DNA from 3 places in the Enterobacter sp. E14S genome. Region 1 is predicted to be linked to each of the others. Evidence: predicted binding sites of a transcription regulator. Region 1 holds the regulator's gene; each other region holds the start of a gene.
The links. The regulator LexA, encoded in region 1, represses DNA repair genes until DNA is damaged. The targets are predictions, from matches to a motif close to TNCTGTATGTACATACAGNA.
Positions count from the first base shown of each region.

Region 1 (5,375 bases):
TGCGGTTTTGCCCTTGAGGTAGTCCAGCTCATCGGCCAGATCTTTGGCCGCGCCCTGGAATTGATTAATGGAACCTAACGGATTGGTGATGATCTCCCTTGGCGTGAGGTCATCAACCACATCCTTATAGTGATTGATTTTGTCGTTGATGGTATCAATCTCGTCCTGCAGATTGTCCTCATCCGTCACCTGTACGCCAACGGACGGCAAAATGACCGTCACATCATCGTCCGGTTTTGCCTTTGCCAGCAACGCGGGGTTGATTAACGCCCCGCTACCATAGCTCCCGGAGGCAGCGCCAGTGCCACCCATTGCGTCGCTACGTGATTCTGTCCAGGTATTGGCTGCTCCCGCCTGATTTGCCATAAACAAGGAAACAGCGATACTAACCACCGAAAATTTAAAATTTTTTTTCACAGTATGCCCGTTATAGTCTGTTATGAAATAACCCCTGTCTGTTATCACCCAAACAGGAACGAACTATTGCTGTGAATAAGTAGTAAAAGACCCGCTATTTCTATCCCTAAGTAAAACTCCCTTACGGCCTGTTATATTTTGTGACGGCCCTCAATATTTATAGAAGAGGAAATTATTTTTTCCCAGGTTTTCCATCATGCGGTCCAAAAAACTGGGGCGGGTGGTCTACCCAGCGATCCTCACGGGTAGCGGCATACACGGGGTTGAGCGGATAGTAGATGCGGTTGTGCTTCTTGTTGGCCTCGCCAACGACCAGTAACCGCACCTCTTCATCCGTGTTGTTGATAAAGGTGTGGCAAATACCGGTTCCGGCAGGAAACCCCACGCTGTCGCCCGGTTCAAGTTTCCATAAATAGCCATTAATCCACGCTTCTGGATGACCTTCGAGCACATAAACGAACTCTTCTTCATCGCTTTCCGCATGCGGATAGGACGTCCTGCGCCCGGGCGGTAAACGCTCGTGATGGATACCAATGCGCCCGAGCCCAAGCTTGCGAGCCAACGGGGCGCCGATAGAAAAACGCTCATCGCTATCTGGATAGGTCGAATCATCCGCGCCTTCAACGTCGCGCCAGTGCCGAATACAGTCAGGTTTTTTCATTGTTTATTTCCCGTTTTGCAATGGGTCAGGTATAGCACAGACTGGCGGATCTCGGCGTTTTTACCAGAACATGATAAAGTGGGGGTTTCCGTCCTATAACATCCGGGGTGCTAAATGGATAAGTCCACAAAAGAGCTGTTAGCGCAGGCCGAAAAGCTGTGCGCGCAACGCAATGTGCGCCTGACTCCGCAGCGCCTTGAAGTATTACGTCTGATGAGCCTGCAGCAGGGTGCCATCAGCGCTTACGATCTGCTCGACCTGCTCCGCGAAAGCGAGCCGCAGGCGAAACCACCGACCGTGTATCGCGCCCTGGATTTCCTGCTGGAACAAGGATTCGTGCATAAAGTTGAGTCCACAAACAGCTATGTGCTATGCCATCTGTTCGATCAGCCCACCCACACATCGGCGATGTTTATCTGTGACCGCTGCGGCGTGGTGAAAGAAGAGGCTGCGGAAGGCGTGGAAGATATTATGCATACGCTGGCAGCGAAAATGGGCTTTGCCCTGCGTCATAACGTGATTGAAGCGCACGGGCTCTGTTCCGCGTGCGTGGAGGTGGAAGCCTGCCGTCATCAGGACGCATGTCAGCACGACCACTCTATCCTGGTGAAGAAAAAGCCGCGTTAGCGGCAAAAGAAAAGGCGGCTCATGGCCGCCCTCAGGGTGTACTTCCTTGTACTTGCGGGTATAGCCCGGTTACCAGCGGTAGTCGTTGCGTTTTTCCCAGTCGCCCACTTCTTTTTCCGCCTGGTCTTTCGCGTAGCCGTAACGCTCCTGAATTTTACCGACAAGCTGATCGCGTTTACCTTCAATGACGGTCATATCGTCATCGGTCAGCTTACCCCACTGTTCTTTCGCTTTACCTTTGAACTGCTTCCAGTTGCCGCCGATTTCGTCTTTATTCATCATCGTGTCCTCTTAGTTAAGCGTCGGGTCGTAACGTCCGTTACGTTCTTTTCTGCTGGACGTGATAATTATTGTAGTTAAGGATTCGGCAGTTGATTTCATATTCGGAATCTTTAACCGTCACGATATATCGTGACGTGAAGGGAACCAGGTATCGTTTTGCCAGTGACGGTGCCAGATAAAAGCCAGGGATATCCCTCTCAGCGAGAGGAAAACGGCCAGGGCCAGCCACAAACCGTGATTACCCAGCCAGGGAAGCGTCAGGAGCGTCAGGCCAAATCCGGCCGCAGCGACCGCCATGCTGTTACGCATTTCCGCTCCGCGCGTCGCACCAATGAACATGCCGTCCAGCAGATAACACCAGACGCCGACCACCGGTAAGATGACTTGCCAGATGAGATAGTGACTCGCCAGCTCGCGCAGCGCAGGGAGAGAGGTAAGCAATGCAACGATTTGCTCACCGAAGCAGGCGTAAACCAGACCAAAGGCCAGCGCCACCAGCCCCGACTGACGGCAGGCAGCCCGCCACACCTCCCGAAGCTGCCCGCTTTCGCGCGCGCCGTACGCCTGCCCGGAATGCGCTTCAACCGCGTAGGCAAATCCGTCCAGCGCATAGGCGGTAAAGGTCAGAAGCGTCATCAATACCGCATTCACCGCAACGATTTCCGGCCCCAGTCGAGCCCCGAAAACCGTCAGCGCGCCGAAGCAGAGCTGAAGAAGAAGCGAGCGCAGCATGATGTCACGGTTGAGCGCCAGCAGCTTACGGATATTGCCGCGCCATGCGGTTTTGAGCAGCGCCAGGGAGATCCCGCGCATGGCCAGCACACGCCGGACCATCCACAAGCCAATGATAAAGGTCCCGTATTCGGCAATCGCCGTCGCCAGCGCCGCGCCCTGCACGTTCATATGCAGACCCATGACCAGCCAGACGTCCAGAACAATGTTGAGCAGATTACCCACCACCAGCAAAATCACGGGCGCGCGGGCGTACTGAACGCCCAGTAGCCACCCCAGCAGAACCAGATTTGCCAGCGAGGCGGGTGCGCTGAGCCAGCGAATTTCAAGGAAACGTCGCGCCTGCGCCAGTACCGCCTCGCTGCCACCGACAACGTGGAGCGCAAGGTCGATAAGAGGCGCACGTAATAAAACGATTAACGCCCCCGCGCCAAGCGCAAGGATCAGCGGCTGGACCAGCGCGCGCGCCAGACGCCGCGGATCTTTAGCACCATAAGCCTGTGCCGTGAGCCCGGTGGTGCTCATGCGCAAAAAGAGCAGCAGCATAAACAGGAAGCTGGTTGCCGTCGCGCCAATCGCCACGCCGCCAAGATAAACAGGTGAATCAAGGTGACCAATAACGGCAGTATCGACCAGACCCAGCAAGGGAACGGTGATATTGGAGAAAATCATCGGCAGAGCAAGACGCCACAATGCCTTATCGGATGCCGTCAGCAGTGACATGAAAAATACCGGGAGTCGAGAATGAAGCAGGCTACAGCGGCGCCATAGCCTGTCAGCAAGAGATTACAGCCATTCACCGTTGCGAATGACCCCAACCGCCAGTCCTTCGATAGAGAAGTTGTGTTCGCGGAGATCGACCACAATCGGAGAGAACTCGTTGTTTTCAGGCAGCAGCTGAACGGTGTTACCCTGTTTTTTCAGACGCTTGACGGTAACTTCATCATCAATGCGCGCGACAACTACCTGGCCGTTACGCACATCCTGCGTTTTGTGCACCGCAAGTAGATCGCCATCAAGAATACCGATGTCTTTCATCGACATACCACTAACGCGCAGCAGGAAATCAGCACTCGGTTTGAACATGCCAGGATCGACCTGGTAATGGCCTTCAATATGCTGCTGTGCCAGTAAAGGCTCACCGGCAGCAACACGGCCTATCAGCGGAATGCCCGTCTCTTCTTCCACCAACAGGCGGATACCGCGTGACGCGCCTGAAACAATCTCAATCACGCCTTTACGCGCCAGCGCTTTCAGGTGTTCTTCGGCAGCATTCGGAGAACGGAAGCCCAGACGCTGCGCGATTTCCGCACGCGTGGGTGGCATACCCGTCTGGCCGATATGATCCCGGATGAGATCAAACACCTCTTGCTGCCTGGTCGTTAACGCTTTCATTCCGCCCCCTGGGTGTATATACAGTTATGCTGTGAGTATATACAGTCAAAGGCGATTTTGGAACCAAAAACTGCACAAAAAACCAGGGACTTAATTATTCCTCGAGGCTCATCGGAAATGTGACCAAAGCAGGGTGACCCAGGTGATAACAGCAGTGATAATCGCCAGCAACACGGCAGCAGAGCCCATGTCTTTTGCGCGGCCAGAAAGCTCGTGGAAATCTGAACCAATGCGATCAACAACGGCCTCAATAGCGCTATTAAGAATTTCCACTATCATCACCAGAAGCACGGAACCGATAAGAAGTACGCGGGTAATAGCATCAACATCAAGGAAACAGGCGATGATCACCGCGATGATAGCGGCGACGCCCTCCTGGCGAAAGGCGGCTTCGTTGATCCACGCGGCACGGAAACCTTTCCATGAATAGCCGGCGGCTTTGATGATACGCGTTAACCCAGTGGTATTATTGGCCATTAAAAGAACCTTTTATGAAAAAAAGCGTCAGTAACAGGAACTGTAGCGCGTTTCGCTACAGCCTGAAGTATGACGGGTAACAACAGAAATTTTGCGCGCTTTCTGTTATCCTTGCGCCGCAATTGCATTATTAACCAGAGGCTTTACATCGTTTATGTCCGGCTGGCCACGAATTTACTACAAATTACTTAATTTACCATTAAGCATCCTGGTAAAAAGCAAGTCTATCCCAGCAGAACCCGCGCTGGAATTAGGGCTCGATACGTCGCGTCCTATTATGTACGTTTTGCCTTATAACTCGAAGGCAGACTTACTGACGCTTCGCGCCCAGTGTCTGGCGCATGACTTACCGGACCCGCTTGAACCGCTTGAAGTTGACGGTACGCTGCTGCCGCGCTACGTGTTCATTCACGGTGGACCGCGCGTGTTTACCTACTACACGCCAAAAGAAGAGTCCATCAAGCTGTTCCACGACTATCTCGACCTGCACCGCAGCAACCCCGATCTGGATGTGCAGATGGTGCCGGTATCGGTGATGTTTGGTCGTCGTCCGGGCCGTGAAAAAGGTGAAGAGAACCCGCCGCTGCGCATGCTTAACGGCATCCAGAAGTTCTTCGCGGTCTCCTGGCTGGGACGCGACAGCTTTGTGCGTTTCTCCCCTTCCGTTTCGCTGCGTCGAATGGCGGACGAGCACGGCACCGACAAGATCATCGCGCAAAAACTGGCGCGCGTGGCGCGTATGCACTTCGCCCGCCAGCGCCTGGCTGCCGTAGGGCCGCGTCTC
Region 1 is NZ_JBVODQ010000012.1:70,095-75,469, forward strand. It holds gene ACZ6J2_RS19410 (conjugal transfer protein TraF) at 1-417, opposite strand, end outside; gene ACZ6J2_RS19415 (cupin domain-containing protein) at 590-1,078, opposite strand; gene zur (zinc uptake transcriptional repressor Zur) at 1,193-1,705, shown strand; gene ACZ6J2_RS19425 (CsbD family protein) at 1,775-1,984, opposite strand; gene dinF (MATE family efflux transporter DinF) at 2,105-3,442, opposite strand; gene lexA (transcriptional repressor LexA) at 3,506-4,114, opposite strand; gene ACZ6J2_RS19440 (diacylglycerol kinase) at 4,223-4,591, opposite strand; gene plsB (glycerol-3-phosphate 1-O-acyltransferase PlsB) at 4,746-5,375, shown strand, end outside.

Region 2 (5,375 bases), on a different contig from region 1:
TCCCGTGGCCCTGGCTGTTTGCCCTGGGCCTTACGCTTTCAACCAGCGGGTTTATTTTGCTGGGCGGCCTCGGGCAGCGCTATGCCACCATCGCGTTTGGTGCATTGCTGATCGCTATCTACACCATGCTGGGCGTTTCCCTGTACGACCAGTGGTACCAGCAGCCGGTTCTCCTGCTGCTGGGCGCCATCTGGTATAACCTGCTGACGCTAACCGGTCATCTGATCTTCCCGGTTCGCCCGCTGCAGGATAACCTTGCCCGCAGCTTTGAGCAGCTAGCCCACTACCTGGAACTGAAATCCCGGCTGTTCGACCCGGACATTGAGGAAGAAAGCCAGGCTCCGCTCTACGATCTGGCGCTGGCAAACGGCCAGCTGGTCGCCACTCTTAACCAGACAAAAGCCTCTCTGCTTACCCGTCTGCGCGGCGATCGCGGTCAGCGCGGAACGCGAAGGACCTTACACTACTATTTTGCCGCCCAGGATATTCACGAACGAGCCAGCTCATCGCACGTTCAGTACGCCGCCCTACGTGAGAAGTTCCGCTACAGCGACGTCATGTTCCGCTTCCAGCGCCTGCTGTCCATGCAGTCCCAGGCGTGTCAGCAGCTCTCGCGTTCCATTCTGCTGCGTACCCCCTATCAACATGATCCCCGCTTTGAACGCGTATTCAGCCATCTTGATGCGGCGCTCGATCGCGTTCAGGCCAGCGGAACGTCACCGGAGCACATCAAAGCGCTGGGCTTTCTGCTGAACAACCTGCGGGCGATTGATGCTCAGCTGGCGACAATTGAGTCCGAACAGGCGATGGCACTGCCGGGCAGTGAGGTGGAAAATCAGCTTGCTGATGACAGCGTGCACAGCGTTAGCGATATGTGGCTACGCCTGAGCCGCAACTTTACGCCGGAGTCGGCTCTCTTTCGCCACGCGGTGAGAATGTCGCTGGTGCTGTGCGTGGGTTATGCCTTTATCCAGATAACCGGGCTGCACCACGGCTACTGGATCCTGCTGACCAGCCTGTTCGTCTGCCAGCCGAACTATAACGCCACCCGACACCGTCTTGCGCTGCGTATCATCGGCACGCTTGTTGGCGTCGCGATCGGTCTTCCGGTGCTCTATTTCGTACCCTCCGTTGAAGGTCAATTAATCCTGATCGTGATCACCGGCGTGTTGTTCTTCGCGTTTCGCAACGTGCAGTACGCCCATGCCACCATGTTCATCACGCTGCTGGTGCTGCTCTGCTTTAACCTGCTGGGTGAAGGGTTTGAAGTCGCCCTGCCCCGCGTGATCGATACCCTGATTGGCTGCGCGATTGCCTGGGCCGCGGTCAGCTTTATCTGGCCGGACTGGCGTTTCCGCAATTTGCCGCGCGTGGTGGACAGGGCGATGAACGCCAACTGTCGATACCTTGACGCTATCCTGGAGCAGTACCACCAGGGGCGCGATAACCGACTGGCTTACCGGATAGCCCGTCGCGATGCGCATAACAGTGACGCAGAACTGGCCTCCGTTGTCTCTAACATGTCAACGGAGCCTCGCGCCACGGCGGAGATTCGTGAGACTGCGTTCCGCCTGCTCTGCCTGAACCATACGTTCACCAGCTATATTTCGACGCTCGGTGCCCACCGCGAGAAACTCACCAACCCGGGCATTCTCAACCTGCTCGATGACGCCGTCTGCTATGTCGATGACGCGCTTCATCACCGACCGGCCGATGAGCCCCGCGTTCAACAGGCGCTGGATGAACTGGCTCAACGCATTGCGCATCTTGACCCAGGAAACGACAGCAAAGCGCCGCTGGTGCTTCAGCAGATAGGCCTGCTTATCGCTCTGCTGCCTGAAATTTGCCGGCTGCAACAGCAAATCGCTACCTGGAGGAGTGATTCTCCTGTGGGTCAGGCAGCGCATTAAACCACTCCATCAACTCCCGGCGAATGCCTGCCGGGAGTGCCGCCTCATGCAGCCCCTCGATAGCCCCTTCCAGCGCGAAGAGAACTTTAATACTGAGCGCTTTGTTTTTTGCCCGCATCTTTAGCCAGCTCGCTCTGGCACCCAGCGCCCGCAGCGTTTCCTCATTGGTGATGCCAGCTTCAAAGAGCAAGACTTCAAGCTGAAAGGTCAGGTTTGGCAGATCCTTGAGTCGGTTTCGCTGATGACGCTGATAGCGCTCTTTTCTTGCCGCACTGAGCGCAAACGAGGAGAGCTGAAGCAACCGCTCCCTGTCCTGCCATAATCCGTCATCCACACGATAATAGTTAAGCAGCACCGGGCGGCCTCGCTTCATCAACGTCAAAAAAGAGGAGGCATGTTTTACACAGTATTTCGCACTCTCCTCACAGGCGCGGAGATAAAGCTCTCCGTCTGACACCATGGCAAAAACCGCATCATCCACCGCCAGGGTATAGCCTCCAAACAGCGCGCGATGATGAATCTCGCCCAACGGGGAAAGGTATTCCTGGGATTTATAAATCCGTTCATAAGATATCTTTTTCATGATATTTCCCTTCAAAATCATAAAGTAACAACGAAATTTCTTACTAGCGGATCCGTTAGCAGGAAAATAGGCAACTTATTGCCGATGAGCAAGATGATTTTTCGAGGGACATCAACATTGAATGAATTTTGCGAGTCGCTTTCCGAAAATGAGGTTGATCTTTATGCATACAGGGGTTACTGTATATCCATACAGTAACTACAGGGCTGGAATGAATATGCACACTTCAGGCTATGCAAATCGCTCAACCTCTCTCTCTTCTACCGCAGGCAATGTCGCGCAGAATTCCGTCGAGCGTGTTTCCACGGGGCTAATCAGTGAAGTGGTTTATCGTGAAGACCAGCCCCTGTTGACACAACTTCTGTTGTTGCCGTTATTACAACAGCTTGGTCAGCAATCGCGCTGGCAGCTTTGGCTCACGCCTCAGCAAAAACTGAGCCGTGAGTGGGTGCAGTCCGCAGGCCTTCCGCTTACTAAGGTCATGCAAATTAATCAGCTCCCGCCGTGCGATACCGTTGAGTCGATGATCCGCGCGTTACGCACCGGAAATTACAGCGTGGTGATTGGATGGTTACCGGAAGAATTGACGGAAGAGGAACATTTCCGTCTGACGGAAGCAGCCGAAGAAGGGAGTGCGATCGGATTCATTATGCGTCCGGTTCGATCGGATTCTTACCGCAGAGGACAACTTTCTGGGCTAAAAATTCACTCAAATTTGTATCATTGAGTGAAATTAAGATTTTTCCTGGAATTTTTTTTGACCACAAGATGGCATTAAAGTTCCCGGCCTGAAAATTGCGGCAAGGCTTGTCTGGTGCGGTTCTCCTTAATTTTATTGCACAAAATTCGTTCAAAAAATGTTAAATAATCGGTATACGGAACTTTTTTTTTCATATGCCTGACGGACTTCACACTTGTAAGTTTTCAGCTACGTTGTAGACTTTACATCGCCAGGGGTGCTCGGCCTAAGCCGAAGATATCGGTAGATTTATATTTGACCACGCCCCCCGGTGAAGGATTTAACCGTGATTCTCTCCTGAGACTTTCATGGCGAATTTTGGATGATAACGAGGCGCAAAAAATGAAAAAGACAGCTATCGCGATTGCAGTGGCACTGGCTGGCTTCGCTACCGTAGCGCAGGCCGCTCCGAAAGATAATACCTGGTATGCAGGTGGTAAACTGGGCTGGTCTCAGTTCCACGACACCGGCTGGTACAACAGCAGCCTGAACAATGATGGCCCAACTCACGAGAGCCAGCTTGGTGCAGGTGCGTTCGGTGGCTATCAGGTTAACCCGTATGTTGGTTTTGAAATGGGTTACGACTGGTTAGGTCGTATGCCATACAAAGGCGACACCATCAACGGCGCTTTCAAAGCACAGGGCGTTCAGCTGACCGCTAAACTGGGCTACCCAATCACTGACGATCTGGACGTGTACACCCGTCTGGGCGGCATGGTATGGCGCGCAGATTCCAGCAACAACATCTCTGGTGACAACCATGACACCGGTGTTTCCCCAGTATTCGCTGGTGGCGTTGAGTGGGCTATGACCCGTGACATCGCTACCCGTCTGGAATACCAGTGGGTTAACAACATCGGCGACGGCAACACCGTTGGTGTTCGTCCAGACAACGGCATGCTGAGCGTAGGTGTTTCCTACCGTTTCGGCCAGCAGGAAGAAGCAGCTCCAGTTGTTGCTCCAGCGCCGGCTCCAGCTCCAGAAGTACAGACCAAGCACTTCACTCTGAAGTCTGACGTTCTGTTCAACTTCAACAAAGCGACTCTGAAACCAGAAGGCCAGCAGGCACTGGATCAGCTGTACACCCAGCTGAGCAACCTGGATCCTAAAGACGGTTCAGTAGTGGTTCTGGGCTTCACCGACCGTATCGGTTCTGACGCTTACAACCAGAAACTGTCTGAGAAACGTGCTCAGTCTGTTGTTGATTACCTGATCTCTAAAGGTATCCCAGCTAACAAGATTTCCCCACGTGGTATGGGCGAATCTAACCCAGTTACTGGCAACACCTGTGACAACGTGAAAGCTCGCGCTGCACTGATCGACTGCCTGGCTCCAGATCGTCGCGTAGAGATCGAAGTTAAAGGCATCAAAGACGTTGTAACTCAGCCTGCGGCATAAGTTATCGTCTTATAAAAAAACCCCGCCATGCGGGGTTTTTTATTATCTGCAGAAAAGAAAAATCTACTTTTTACCCAACAGAGCCTGAAGGTCGTTCTTCAGCGTCGACATCTGGTTGGCGTACTTCTCTTTATGTTCGGCATCCTCAATCAGCTGCACGATGGTTTCCGACAGCGTTTTGCCCCGTCGTTGTGCCAGCCCAGCCAGGCGTTGCCAGACCACGAACTCCAGGTCGATTGATTTTTTGCGAGTGTGCTGATGCTCAGCATTAAAATGCCGTTTGCGTCGCGCGCGGATAGTTTGCTTCATCCGGTTTAACAGCGCAGGATTGATGTGTTTCTCAATCCAGCCGTTAACCTGTACCGGTTCATTTTCGAGGGTCAGCAAAATATCCACGGCTTCTTGCGCAGCGCTGGCTTCGACGTAGCAGGTGATCAGCTCCCCTTCACGGTGCTTTTTGACCAGGTACTTCCATTTCCAGCCGCTTTCGAGATTTTCCAGTTGTTGATATTTCATTGCGATCTCAGTGTTACCACGTAACTCTGTTCAGAATATCAGTTTTTTAGCAATCTGCTGAAAAGAAATCATATCCTGTGAGTGAATGCAGCCAATCGCCCTGTCGAAATCCCCAATCCTGCTTGGGTACAGCCCCCCGCTTACGGTATACTCCACGCTTTTACATCTGACTAAAAAACATCAACTTTGACCATTACGAAACTTGCATGGCGTGACCTTGTTCCGGATA
Region 2 is NZ_JBVODQ010000003.1:152,513-157,887, forward strand. It holds gene yccS (YccS family putative transporter) at 1-1,910, shown strand, start outside; gene ACZ6J2_RS08965 (TfoX/Sxy family DNA transformation protein) at 1,867-2,493, opposite strand; gene sulA (SOS-induced cell division inhibitor SulA) at 2,711-3,220, shown strand; gene ompA (porin OmpA) at 3,575-4,630, shown strand; gene matP (macrodomain Ter protein MatP) at 4,694-5,146, opposite strand; gene ACZ6J2_RS08985 (AAA family ATPase) at 5,333-5,375, shown strand, end outside.
Region 2: a site for LexA is predicted at 2,671-2,690, ahead of sulA (SOS-induced cell division inhibitor SulA). Genes of this name have one in related genera too.

Region 3 (5,375 bases), on a different contig from region 1:
TGGACGAATTTGAAGACGGCTACGATCGGGTTGAGGTCACGGTGACCACCCTTGAAGGCAAGCAGGTTCAGGCCTGGATTTATCAGCTACAGCCGCGTTCTGAATCATAAAAAAAGGCTCTCTGTCACCAGAGAGCCTTTTTCACCATCCGCTGCGATTACTCGCTTTTTGCTTCGCCGTTTTTGATTTCGCCCATCACTTTCAGCTTTTTAGAGATGTCACGGCGCTCTTTGGACAGCTCAGCATTTTTGATGATGTAATCATCAACGCGGTCTTCATAGTCGCTCTTCATGCTGGCGATGATGCCCTGAATAGCTTCAACGCTCATACCTGGCTTGATGTAGTCGCTCAGGTTGTCGAGCAGCAGAACACGTTTCTGGTTGTCACGGATCTTCTTCTCAACGTCCTGGATTTCACGCTGCAGCTTGTTTTTGCGGCGGAACAGGCGGACGAATTCCAGAACATCCTGGAACGAAGGCTTGGTAGTTTCCATTTTTACACCCCTGATAATGTGAGATTCGGATTCGTTAAGGCAACCGTTGTGACAATAACCTTACTGACAGCGGCTGCGAATGACAATGAGTATATCGTTTAAAGCTATCATAACCCCAATTGCTGCTGAATCGAAGCAGCAGGCGTCACATAAGCCTTTTATTTGCGCAGCGCCCGGCAAATAAGGTGCGATAACAGCTCAAGCTGCCGCGCCAGTTCCATGCTCAGCCAGACGTAGCCATGAATAGGCGTTTCCGCCACGTTATCGCTCTGGCGTTCATTGATTAACTGCTTCAGCTCCGCGACGATCTCATTCAGCCGCTCGCTGTTGGCCAGTATTGGCTGCGGGTTCCCTTCATAGAGCGCATGGGCAATGGTCAACAGCGTTTGCTGCGTCATCTGCTGGGTCTCTTTGAGGGTCTGCGCGTTAAGCATCAACAGATGGCTGGGACGTGAGGCCCAGTGGGCGTTGATTTGCAGTTCAAGCATGCAGACCAGATTGCGGCTTACCGTCTGGATGGCTTCGAAAATCGATTTCTGAATACGGGTTTCTTTGCTGGCGGGCGCGATCAGACCGCGCATTTTGACCACGTCGTTGAGGATCGTTTGCAGATGCTTTTCCAGCCGGGGCCGCTCGACCAGATTAGGAGAAAAACCGGCCTGATAGACGCGGTTAAAGGCGGTGACGTAGTTCGCCATCTGAATACGCCAGTGCAGAAAAGCGCGCTGCGGCCAGATACCGGTGAAGAGCATGGCCAGCAGTGACCCCAGGATGACATCCCCGCTTCGCCACAGCGCGGTGGTCATATCCCCGGCGGGCGCACCGACAACCACCGCGAGCGTAATACCAATCAGCAGCGCCTGATACGGCCTCTTACCCAGCGCCAGCCAGCCGCACAGGAACATGGCGGCACCGCACCATGCCAGCATCACGGGAAATGAGATGAGCTCCAGCTTCAGGGCGATAAGCCCAAGGGCCGAGCCTAAAACCGTCCCGCCAATTCGCTCAAAGGCGCGCGGAACAACGTTTCCCCAAAACGAGATGGGCCCCATCACCACCACCAGCGTGATCAGCGGCCACGTCCCTTCCGGAACGTCCAGCAAACGGACCAGCACAAACGTCAACACGAAAGCCAGCGCGATGCGACACCCGTGCACCACGCGGTAATGTTTGTACAAGCGAATTTCAAAAGGGGTTAATGATTTGTCGGGACGCACACCCGCTCTCCAGCTACACGGCAAATCACAATTGTACTGTGTTTTCAGCCGGGCGGATCGCTCCCGGCTGAAAAACCCTTCATTTAGCAGGCTTAAACCGTTTTATGCTCTACCGCGATATACATTTCGATATCCCAGTAGCCGTCTGCATTGCCGTCATTGAGATAGCGCTCGAAGCAGGGTTTGAGCGCCATCTGGTACTTGTTGTCCTGCAGCAGGGAATTAAAGAACTGATACCACGGCGTGGCGAAGTCGTAGTTTTCCACGCGCGCCGTCGCCACGGCATAATCCCCGGCCGCGATTTCCGTCATCATGACGCCTTCGCTGTTTTCCGGGATAACGAAATCATCCGGTACCGTAACCGCCGTATCGCAGCGCAATTTTTCTGCCGGGACCTCGTCGGGGTTATCGTAGTAGACCGCAACCCACTCCAGCGGCTCAATGTGACGCCCGTCGACCCACATCACAAGCTGTTCAAAGCCCTGTTTTACCGTTTGTTCCCACGGTCCGACCAAATGAAAACCGGCAATCTTACGTTTCTGTTGCTGCTTAATGCTGTAGTCCATGCTGCCTCCATTTATTACTGTATATACATACACTATAAAGCGAGTTCTGAGCATTCAGCAAACGTGAAGTGTTTATTATGTGAGCAGACTCGCAACCCTGCCAGCCTGCTCAGCAGCAGTTAGAGCGTGTGGTGCAGATAATCGCTCATGCGGGAGAACAGGCCGCCTTTATCAACGGCTTCCAGCGTCACCAGCGGCCAGTGCGCCACCACTTTGTCGCGATCGTAGAGCTGGATCTCCCCGACACGCTGATGCGCGGCAATCGGCGCTTCCAGCTCTTTTTTATCCAGCACGTATTTGGCTTTGATGTTCGGCACTTCCGCTTTCGGCAAGGCCAGCCAGAAGTCCTGGTCGGTGCCCAGTTTCACCTGCTCCTTATCGCCGTACCAGATACGCTCTGTCCCCACTTTTTTACCGCTATGCAGGATTTGCACCGTATCGAAGTTCTGCTGCCCCCAGTGCAGCAGTTTCCGGGCCTGGTCCTCACGCCCTTTCGGGCTGTCCGCCCCCATCACCACCGCGATTAAACGGCGCTGCCCGTCAACGGCGGACGCAATCAGGTTAAAGCCCGCCCCCGAGGTGTGCCCCGTTTTAAGCCCGTCCACGTTCATGGTTTTATCCCACAGCAGGCCGTTACGGTTTTGCTGGGTGATCCCGTTCCAGGTCAGGCTCTTTTCGCTGTACATATGATAAAACTCAGGCTCGCCGTGAATGATGGCCCGGGAGAGTACGGCCAGGTCATAGGCCGAGCTGTGCTGGCCCGGCGCGTCCAGCCCGTGGACGGTTTCAAAGTGCGTATCGCGCAGGTTCAGCTTCTGCACGTAGTCGTTCATCATCTTCACAAACTGCGGCTGACCGCCCGCCACGTGATCGGCCAGCGCCACGCAGGCGTCGTTGCCGGAATCGACAATCAGACCGCGGCTTAAATCACGCACGGAGACGCGATCGCCCTCTTTCAGGAACATCAGCGATGAGCCGTCAAAAACCGGGTTGCCTTTTGCCCACGCGTCACGCCCGACGGTGACAATGTCGTCCGGCGTAATGCGATGGCTATCAATGGCCCGATCAACCACATACCCCGTCATCAGCTTGGTCAGGCTCGCCGGATTACGATGTTGATGTTCGTTGCCCGCCGTTAAGATCTGACCAGTCGTGTAGTCCATCAGCACCCAGGAGCCAGCCTGAATGGCCGGAGGCTGCGGCGAAAAATCCAGTGGTTCGGCCGCAAAAGCAGATGAGACACTCGAAGCGAGTAAAGAAACAGCAATAAACAGACGGCGTTTCAACGGTATATCCTCAGGTCATTAAAAATCGATGACCTTTTTACGGGAGTTCTGATGTCGTTACCTGGCTTAATTGCAAAAAAATGTGACAGAGCACAGATTTTTCTCTGAAGCTGGCGCGCAAATTTGCGTCACGGCGGTGCTTTTTATTCGGTCTGAACCGCACGATCGTTTACCATAGTGACGTCATTTTTTAACAGGATGGTATTACTGGTGTCTGACTCTGCCGCTCGCCCGACTTTTTTATTTCATGACTACGAAACCTTTGGCACGCACCCGGCGCTGGACCGACCGGCGCAGTTTGCCGCCATCCGTACCGACGACGAATTCAACATTATTGGCGAGCCTGAGGTCTTTTACTGCAAACCGGCTGATGACTACCTGCCGCAGCCCGGGGCGGTCATGGTCACCGGGATCACTCCTCAGGAAGCGCGCGAGAAAGGCGTTAACGAGGCAGAATTCGCCCGACGCATCCACGATCTGTTTACCGTCCCCAATACCTGCGTGGTCGGTTACAACAACATCCGCTTCGATGACGAAGTAACGCGCAACATCTTCTATCGCAACTTCTACGATCCCTATGCCTGGAGCTGGCAGAACCGCAATTCGCGCTGGGATTTGCTCGACATCATGCGCGCCTGTTATGCCCTGCGTCCTGAGGGCATTAACTGGCCGGAAAACGAGGAAGGGCTGACCAGCTTCCGGCTGGAACACCTGACGCGCGCCAACGGCATCGAGCACAGCAATGCCCACGACGCGATGGCGGACGTCTATGCCACCATTGCCATGGCGAAGCTGGTGAAAAACGCGCAGCCCCGGCTGTTTGAGTATCTGCTGAGCCACCGCAGCAAGCAGAAGCTGATGACCCTTATCGACGTGCCGCAGATGAAACCCCTGGTGCATATTTCCGGCATGTTTGGTGCCTGGCGCGGTAATACCAGCTGGGTCGCCCCGCTGGCGTGGCATCCGGACAACCGTAATGCGGTCATCATGGTGGATTTAGCCGGCGATATTTCGCCGCTGCTGGAGCTCGACAGCGATACCCTGCGCGAACGGCTCTATACCCCGAAAAATGAACTCGGCGATCTGCCCGCGGTGCCGGTCAAACTGGTGCATATCAATAAATGTCCGGTACTCGCGCAGGCGAATACGCTGCGCCCGGAAGATGCGGACAGACTGGGCATTAACCGTCAGCGCTGCCTCGATAACCTGAAAGTGCTGCGCGATAACCCGCAGGTGCGCGAGAAAGTAGTTGCTATCTTTGCCGAGGCGGAGCCGTTCGTGCCGTCTGAAAACGTGGATGCCCAGCTCTACAACGGCTTCTTCAGCGATGCCGACCGCGCGGCGATGAATATCGTTCTGCAAACCGAGCCGCGTAACCTGCCGGCGCTGGATATCACCTTTGCCGATAAACGCATCGAAAAGCTGATGTTTAACTACCGCGCGCGTAACTTCCCCGGCACGCTGGACGAGGCTGAGCAGGATCGCTGGCTGCAGCATCGTCGCAATGTCTTTACCCCTGAGTTCCTTAATAGCTATGCCCAGGAGCTGGAAATGCTTTATGGCCAGTATGAGGGGAATGCTGAGAAACAGGCGCTGTTGAAATCCCTGTTCCAGTACGCTCAAGAGATTGTCTGAGCGAGGGGTATAAAAAAAGCCGGAGGCGATGTCTCCGGCTTTTTTTGCCCGCTGGCACAGGCCAACGGGTGTGTCGTTTTGTAGGCCGGGCAAGCGCTAGCGCCACCCGGCGAGTCATTACGCGACGTCTTCGTACTGAGGAACCGGGTTACGGAAGCTCTTCGTGACGCAGGCCAGG
Region 3 is NZ_JBVODQ010000002.1:521,350-526,724, reverse strand. It holds gene ACZ6J2_RS07605 (gamma-glutamylcyclotransferase family protein) at 1-110, shown strand, start outside; gene ACZ6J2_RS07600 (DUF496 family protein) at 158-493, opposite strand; gene ACZ6J2_RS07595 (FUSC family protein) at 652-1,710, opposite strand; gene sbmC (DNA gyrase inhibitor SbmC) at 1,803-2,276, opposite strand; gene dacD (serine-type D-Ala-D-Ala carboxypeptidase DacD) at 2,396-3,562, opposite strand; gene sbcB (exodeoxyribonuclease I) at 3,761-5,197, shown strand; gene ACZ6J2_RS07575 (APC family permease) at 5,315-5,375, opposite strand, start outside.
Region 3: a site for LexA is predicted at 2,292-2,311, ahead of sbmC (DNA gyrase inhibitor SbmC). Genes of this name have one in related genera too.